Regions from separate parts of the Lysinibacillus sp. TE18511 genome, predicted to be linked through region 1. Evidence: riboswitches for the same ligand, from Rfam matches in the RefSeq annotation. Region 1 holds a riboswitch; the other holds the start of a gene.
What was found. Region 1 has a riboswitch for thiamine pyrophosphate ahead of thiT (energy-coupled thiamine transporter ThiT). Riboswitches for the same ligand answer to the same signal wherever they lie in the genome.
Positions count from the first base shown of each region.

Region 2: linked by a shared signal. The riboswitch ahead of thiW (energy coupling factor transporter S component ThiW) and the one ahead of thiT (energy-coupled thiamine transporter ThiT) in region 1 are both predicted to bind thiamine pyrophosphate.

Region 1 covers NZ_JBSSFD010000045.1:6,947-11,405, forward strand. Annotated here, with positions in the region: gene ACVWXS_RS22060 (polyphosphate kinase 2 family protein) at 1-137, opposite strand, end outside; gene ACVWXS_RS22065 (hypothetical protein) at 341-1,054, shown strand; gene map (type I methionyl aminopeptidase) at 1,081-1,836, opposite strand; gene thiT (energy-coupled thiamine transporter ThiT) at 2,115-2,675, opposite strand; TPP riboswitch at 2,833-2,940, opposite strand; gene ACVWXS_RS22080 (hypothetical protein) at 3,065-3,397, shown strand; gene ACVWXS_RS22085 (helix-turn-helix domain-containing protein) at 3,699-4,459, shown strand, end outside.
Region 2 covers NZ_JBSSFD010000003.1:177,759-182,217, reverse strand. Annotated here, with positions in the region: gene ACVWXS_RS03630 (ABC transporter substrate-binding protein) at 1-71, shown strand, start outside; gene ACVWXS_RS03625 (MFS transporter) at 493-1,689, shown strand; TPP riboswitch at 1,765-1,872, shown strand; gene thiW (energy coupling factor transporter S component ThiW) at 2,297-2,797, shown strand; gene ACVWXS_RS03615 (EVE domain-containing protein) at 2,873-3,334, opposite strand; gene ACVWXS_RS03610 (MarR family winged helix-turn-helix transcriptional regulator) at 3,350-3,778, opposite strand; gene ACVWXS_RS03605 (VWA domain-containing protein) at 3,957-4,459, opposite strand, start outside.

The sequences.
Region 1 (4,459 bases):
AAAATTAGTCCAATTTTATTGTTTAATAAAAACTGTTGAGCATTTAACATTTCATATTGGAGTACTTTTAATTTCTTTTTATACATTTTTTTATCTAGTTCAATTGATAGATCTAGATTATTTAAATTTTGGGTCATTAAAACTTCACTCCTTACAGTTGAATACCCTTATTGTACTAAAGAAATATATGCATGCCTATGCAAATGGTAAATTGTAGATGATTTTGGCGAAATAACACGATACATTGTTGGAATTTTCCGTTATAATGAAATTATTATGTCACAGTCCTATACTTATTTGTCTTTTCCCTATACAATTTAACACGAAGGGAGAGGAAAACATGCCTCGATTTATTTTGATGACAGTAACTTTTATTGTCTCACTTATCCTAACCTTTACATCCTATTTCATGAAAATAAACGGTCAATCTTCGTTAGAAATCTCAAATCGTTTTCCTGTAATATTTGCACCTTTTAATGCTAGCTATGTGATTTGGATTGTGATTTACATGTTACTTGGTTATTGGTTAGTCATGAATATTAAAAAGACAACTATTAAACAGACTGTTCTCTTTAGTAGCATATGTATCATGCAGGCGTTAACAATTGTTGTTTGGCATCACGAACTATTTATCGTGACAATCGCCAGTATGTTTATTTTAGTACTGTATTTATATTTGTTGTACAATACGTATCCTCTCAGCGATAACTCACCTTCAGGTCGTATACCCTTCTCGATTTACTTGGCATGGGTTACATTTATACTAATGACTAACGTAAGCTTTACGCTAACATCTTATCAATGGAACGGTTTTGGCCTTAGTAATCCACTTTGGGCAGTTATTTTACTGACAATCGGAGTCGCAATAGCGCTACATATTCGATTCCACCATTTTGATATTATGTATCCAAGTGTATTTATCTGGTCCTATGTTGGGGTCGCATTACATAATGGTTTGGATGAGCTACTTGTGACAACGGCAGCCTTATTTTTATGTGGTGTGCTACTTGTCGGTATATTATTTATTAAAAAAAATCCTGCCTACCAAAAATAAATTGGTTTGCAGGATTTTTTGCTTTTTTATTGTTCATCTAGTGAAGTTAAAATAATTGGTTTGTCTTTAGTAACGATAACTGAATGCTCAATTTGGGCAACTAATGATTTGTCTGGCGTAACGAATGTCCAGCCATCACCAGCTTCGACAATATGCTCCGCTTTAGCTGAGATGAAGGGCTCGACTGCAAGCACCATACCCTCTTTCATAATTGTAGAATCCCATGCATCATAATAGTTTAAAATATGATTTGGCTCATCGTGTAACGAACGACCTAAACCGTGACCTGTTAGGTTCATAATCACTGTTAAATCATTGGCATATGCTTCACGTTCAACAGCTTTTCCGATTTGGTTTAATTTTGAGCCAGCTTTTACTTTTGTCATTGCACGATCAAAAGCACTTTTAGCTACACGACACAGTTTTTCTTTATCTTCATAGCCTTCACCAACTACAAATGAAATGCCCGTATCTGCAAAGTAGCCATTTAATGAACCAGATACATCAATGTTTACGATATCTCCCTCTTCAATCACACGTTTACCTGGAATACCATGTGCTACTTCCTCATTCACACTAATACATGTGTATCCTGGGAAATCATATTCCCCTTTAGGTCCAGAAATTGCTCCTGCCTCAGCAAACATACGGCCTGCAATTTCATCTAGTTCAAGTGTTGTTACACCTGGTTTTGTAGCTGCCTTCATTGCTTCACGAATTTCAGCACAAATACGGCCGATTTTTTTAAAGGCTTCAATCTCTTCTTGCGTTTTTACGATCATTTTTAACGTCCCTTTCATCTAATATCTATTCATTAATATAACATAACTTTTTATACAAAAAACGCTAAACGCTTTAATTATTATATGCCATTATAAATTGTAAAGTGCTAAAAAACAGGCTCATCATCTTAACGTGTGGTTGATTTCCGTTCCGACTGAGCGCTTTCCTAGGGGCGTACAGTCGGAACGAAGATCAACTTATATACATTGTATACTTTTCAACAAATGTCATCCCTAACTGGCTAAAAAACCCTCCACTCATGTGAAGGGCATAATAATTATGATTTTCGTTGCATTAATTGAGGAGCTGCTGTAAATAACAGGACTCCGACAATTGCTGTTAAAACCGTTGCTGGCAGCATATATGTACCATTATAGATGATTGAATAAATCCATGCATTTTGATCGCCAGCATACTCTGAGAAAAATACAGCGCCAGCAGTTGTATGTGCAGCATAACGTAAAAACCCTGCGAATACAGTTCCTAAAATAATATAAAGCGCCATTTTTGTTTTGTTTAAATTTTTAGCAGCTTCAAGCACTGGTTGGCGAACAACAGCCGCTAAACCAACTACTGTGAAGGCAACACCATAATCGAGTAATCCTTGAAGCCAATGTACAATTGTAGCACCAAACATTGTCTGCATAACACCAATTAGTAAGCCCGTTGTTAGCCCTGGAATAAGGCCCCAACGGAATGCTATTAAAATAATTGGCACCATCACTAGGCTAACAGAGCCACCTTGTGCCCATACTTTAAAGGAAACTTGATCGAGCACAAGGCCAATCGCTGCGAATATCGCAATTTCCACAAGCATTAATAATCGTTTATTGTCCATATTATTCTCTCCTTTGTTCCGATGTAGGATACAAGAGAAGGAATAGAAATGCGCTGATATGTCCCTATCTGACATCAATAGCTTTCATCTTCATTCGGCACGCTTTCGGCTGAATAAAGAAAAACGATGCCAGGACAGAGCCTCACATCGTAAAAGTGTCAGTTTCTATCCACATCCCTACGCAAGCGTTAACTTACAGGTTCAAAGAGTCAAGGCATTACGTGCCCAGTCTCAGCTGACATCATCAGCTCCCCTTGTGGTCGTTACATCTAAATTATTCGAACAACCTCATTGTACGAAAACATGGTGATGATTACAACCTCTTCCAACTTATTTTTTTGAAACTTTGCCGCTTTTCATGCGTAAATATATAAAAAGGAGGTACAACTATGGAGAACCAAAAAATTTTATCTGCCTTTAGTTATCTCAGTATTTTGTTCGCACCTGTTATTGTGCCATTAGTAGTGTACTTTGTTTCAAAAGATGACTCCGTAAAGAAAAACTCTATCCGAGCACTTATATCACATTTAATTCCATTCGTGTTTGGAATTATCTTCTTTGCCGTCTTTGTTTTCTCAACCTTATCATTTAACAATTTTGACTCGAACTCAGACAGCACTACGTTTCTTATCATCTGGTTTGCTTCAATGGCAATTTACTTACTCATCACTCTAGGAATCGTCATTTGGAATATTGTTCAAGCCGTTCGCGTTATCCGATAAGTTTCATTTCGGTATTTAACGGGTAGTACTAATAGTTAAAGGAGCTGTTATTTTTATGAAAGTATCTAAAGTTGTTAAAACCGCCGTAAAATTAGCACCTATCGTGATCCCGATTGTAAAAAAAGTAATCGCTACAAAGAAAGCAACGACTAATCACTCCAAAAACATCTATAAATAGGGTTAATAACAAGAATCTGCTTACTTTTTTCAGCAGATTCTTTATTTTTCGCTAATTAACAGTTCGCTATCTTCTATATGGCACTGTAAAATAAAATTTAGCAATACACATGAGGAGCTGTTTATGATAAATACCGAAAAACAATTAATGAGCTTGGTTAACGCTGCGCAGGTCCTAACCTCAACACTCGATATAGACCAAGTGTTAGAAAAACTTATTAGTGAAGTACTCCATGTGATTAAAGGTGCTGATGCAGGTGTGCTGTTTATGTTAAATACAGAAACAAATCGTTTAATTGCTAAGCATGCTATTGGTTATGATCTAGCTTACTTGAAGAAAATTCACCTTGCCTCAAATGAAGGGATGACTGGAAAAGTATTCTCTCAAAAGAAGGCATTTAGATTCCACTCTAGCGATGATGTAACTGAAAACATGGCCGATTTATTTCCACAGTATGAAGAAAACTATACAAAAGCAGTCGGTGATTTTACTTACCCGAAAAGTGCTGTTTGTGCTCCGCTTCTTGATAAAAGTAATTCATGTATAGGCGTGTTAACGATTGTTAACTTTTCAGGAGATACACAGTTTGAGAATAGTGATTTAACAATGCTACAAGCATTTGCAAATCAGTCCTCGATTGCCATCGAAAATGCAAAATTATTTACTCAAAATGAGCGTTCTAAACGTATTTATAATGCTTTAACACGTGTCTCTTTAACACGAGGTCGACTAAACGAAATGATCGATACACTTGCTTCCTTACTAGGACAGTCTGTAGCTATTATCACTGATTTTTACGATTTACTTGTCGCATCTTCTTCAACAGCAAAGCTTGCAACCGAAATTTTAAAAGAGCAAGAATCAGAGCATCTTCATACAGTTGT
Region 2 (4,459 bases), on a different contig from region 1:
AAAACTTAGGCCCTGATTATTTAGGTAAATACAATGAACTGTTTTTAGAATTTAAAATGAGTATTCGATAACCTCTATCAATTATGCCTCGGCATAATTGCGTCAGGAATCGACTTTGTGCTTAGGCCTGCACGAGGGCCGACACGATGTCGGTCATTTCGGTAATGCCACAGGACGTGGCGTTTTTACCGATGCAAGTCAGTGTTAAAGCTGTTCTCACGTTACTAACGTCGAGAACAGCTTTTTGCTAGTTTAGATGAGAATAAATGCCCGACAGTTTTGCCGAAAAGTTCGCTATTCCCCCATCAGTGTTTGCTTCAAGGCTTGGCAGTCAGTTGACTTTGAACGGTCAGGAAACTACAAATACCTTCCAAGGCTAAAGCAGTGAGGGTGATCAGTAGCCAATTCCCTTATTTCAGACTTCTAGTCAATAGCAAAGGTACAAGCCTTGTGGTAGACTGTAGTATATTTGATTAAAGAAGGGGGTATTCGATGACCCAGCAGAAGTCCAATAAGGCGGCTTTGTATATTTTAATGTTTAATATGTTTATCGCAATGGGGAGTATTGGAATTATTATTCCTGTTATGCCTGAGTATTTAAAACTATTTGGTGCCGCCGGACAAATTCTTGGCATGTTGATTGCAACGTTCGCCTTGGCTCAATTCGTATTTTCTCCAATTGCTGGGAATCTTTCGGATCAATATGGACGGAAAAATCTCATTATTTTCGGTCTTATAGTTACAGGACTTGCCCAAATTGGTTTCGGGCTTTCTACAGATGTGTGGATGCTCTTCTTGGCACGCTTTTTAGGTGGCGTTGGCTCTGCATTTGTTGCCCCACCTATCATGGCTTTTGTGGCAGATGTTACAACGTATGAAGAACGTGGTAAAGGAATGGGCATGCTAGGTGCATCAATGTCTCTAGGCTTTATGATTGGACCAGGTATCGGTGGATTCCTATCAAAAGTTAGTTTACATTTCCCATTCTATACTGCTGGAGTTGCAGCGATCTTAGCAGCTATTTTATCGTTGTTTTTATTACCTTCCAAGAAACCAAATACAGCGCAAAAAATGCAGAAGCAAGACAACCTTGCAAAGCAAATGGTTCGTTCAGTTCAAATGCCTTACTTTGTAATGCTCGTTATCATGCTTGTATTCTCATTCGGAATTGCTAACTTCCAAACAACATTATCGTTATTTGTTACAGAAAAGTTCAATTACACACCTACTGATATCGCTATTATCTTAGTTGTAGGTGGTGCTTTTGGTGTTGTTGTACAAATGTTTGTGATTACACCACTGTTTAATCGCTTCGGCGAAATGAAAGTAGTGTTAGTCAATTTATTTATTGCCGCCGTATCAATTTTCTTAATTTTGTTTGTGTCTGGCTTTGCGCTTATTTTAGTTGTAGCGACAATCTTCTCTACAGCTACGACATTGATTCGCCCAGCTGTCAACACATTGATTTCGAAGCTTGCTGAGACGGAACAAGGCTTTGCGGCTGGTCTGAACAATGCATATATGAGCCTTGGTAATATGATTGGTCCTGCATTAGCAGGTATATTATTCGATTGGAATATGAACAGTCCTTATATTTTCGGAGCTATTATTTTAATGGCTTGCTTCTTCCTTGCCCTTATTTGGACGATGAAAAAAGCACCACACCTGTTGCATCCTGATACAAAATAGGCAGAAAAATCATTGACTATTTTTGGTAGAATGCTACATTATTATGTAATAAGATAGAATTAAATTAAATTTTTTTATTACCACTAGGGGAGTCTTTAAAAGGCTGAGACGTATATTATCATATACGGACCCTTTGAACCTGATCTAGTTCACACTAGCGGAGGGAAGTGGCGACACTTGCTTTTTAATATGTAAATGCAAGGCCGCTTCCTATTGTTTTTTAGGAAGCGGCTTTTTTTGTAAGTTTACTTTAAGAATGCTCGCCAATCTAGCAACATTATTTCCAAGGTTACTGGTGGGACTCATGGTTTTAGCGGCGATGTTCTCTTGGTTACCGGCGCATCTCGCGGTTTTAGCGGCGCCATTCTCTTGATTACCGGCGCAACTCGCGGTTTTAGCGGCGCCATTCTCTTGATTACCGGCGCAACTCGCGGTTTTAGCGGCGCTGTTCTCTTGGTTACCGGCGCATCTCGCGGTTTTAGCGGCGCTGTTCTCGGTTTTACCGGCTCAACTCACAGTTTTAGCGGCGCTGTTCTCGGTTTTACCGGCGGGACTTCAAATTTACTGGTATTAACAATTAAATTCATATTTCAAAGGAGTAGAAATTATGTCAATCCGAAAATTAACAATCATGGCCTTATTAGTAGCAATTGCCGTAGCAGGTTCTACCTTCGTTTCAATACCAACTGGAATTGCGCGTGCCTATCCAGTACAGCATGCCATTAATGTTATTGGCGCTATCATTCTTGGACCAGTGCCAACCGTTATGGTCGCCTTTATCACAGCAATTATTCGTATTTTAACAGGCACAGGTTCATTATTAGCTATACCTGGCAGCGTCATTGGTGCTTTGTGTGCAGCTCTTGCCTATAAATACAGCGGCAAGATGTGGCTAGCTGGTGTCGGTGAAATATTCGGGACAGGAATTATTGCCTCACTCATTGCAGTGCCCTACGCACATTTATTAATGGGGACATCCGTGGCAGCATTATTTTTTATGCCAGCCTTTCTAACATCAAGTACGATTGGTGCTATCTTAGGCCTTGTCGTAGCTAGCAATTTGCGTAAGACTATATTTGTAACTAACCTTAACACTCTGCTTAAATAATATTTATGGCAATTTAAAAACGTTACTTCCTTAATGGCAATTAATTAAGAAAGTAACGTTTTAATTCAACTAAATTCACCCATACTTTAGCGGCAATCCCATTTCATGAGCAATTAATAAAAAGTCTTTTTTACTTATTTCAAAATGACCAAATCTGAATTTATAACCATATTTCGATTTATCTTCTACAAATTCTAAATAATCTAAGATCCTTTTTATTGGAACAGACTTTGCATCTTTATAAAAGTCTATATCTCTTCTAAAAGGAATAAAATTTTCTGTCATTTGGAACTCGTATATTCGCTCGTCTTTTATTCTTCCAATTGCGGTAAAGGCTCTTACAGGTTCATTACCATCTAAACTGTTTTTAGGAGAATAATATATAATCCAGTCTCCTTTTTTCATTCGTTTCAAAGGTCTTTCTTTACCATGGCACAACTGGCCGAATCCTCCCTCAACCCCTTTTTGCACATGATTAAGAGATACCACGCCAATCCAATATTTCGGTTCTCTTTCAGTCGTAGGATATAGTGACATAGCTTCCACCTCCTTTTATTTTGGCGAACGATTTTCATATACTTTTTTCAATATGTGTTTCAATTGCTCTTGTTCTTCCAATAAAAGTACGTCTAAAACATCATTCTCAGAAATTGAAAGGATCTTCAATAATTCTTCTGCCACATTTTCTCCCTGTTCTGTAAGGCATATTAGATTCTCTCTTCTATTTTCTTGATTTTTCTCTCTATAAACATATTTTCTTTCTTCTAGATCATCGATAAAAAAGCGGACACTGTTTTTATCTATTTTTAAAATCTGCCCTATTTGAATTTGGCTAAGTTTTTTTTCTTTTACAAGAATCATTATTCCAACTTCTCTGGATTTCAATTGATATTTTTCGCTAATATATGTCTCGAGATTTTCCTCTAGAGCCTCCGCTAACTTAAAACTTAGAAAACCAAAAGAATTCATAATATTGGTCATGTTAACTCCTCCAAAATATATAATAGTATTTAAAAATAATAGTAATATTTTATTACTATTATTAATTATTACATTAAATCCCATTAATAACAAGATTAATTTCGCTTTTCATGATTTTACAAGCAAAAAAAACGACAGCTCATTGCTAAAAAAAGCAACGAACCATCGTTTTAAATTATTAAGGTCGTTTTTTCATGCCCTTTAATAGCTGGGCAACGTTTGTGTCTTCTGCCTGTATTGTTTTTTCTTCTACAGTCTGCTCTTTCTTCCTTGGCCTTGTTAGGAAGCTCCATCCAAAGCGTCGAATGGTAATATCGATGAAGAATAGTAGCATACCTGCTAATAGAAGCCATGTTGCAATATTTTGACGTTCCGCACCTTTTTTACTAAACTCACGGAATACTTCGTTTGGCTCTTTCAAAATGGAGCCGCCTGTTTGCTTCGTCAATTCTTCTACTAGCTTATCATTCACTGGACGTAATTCATATTCAGCACTATAAGGAACACTTAAGCCAGCCTGGTAAATAGTCTTTTCTTCATCTGCAATACGGAAGAAAATCAGACCTGGTTCTGCTTGTACGACTGCTCGAACTTGTGATGCTGAAATTGTTTCAAGCTGTGTTTCAAGTTCTTCACCAGCTTCATTAACAGCAACAATATCTAAAAACGCCGCTTCATTTG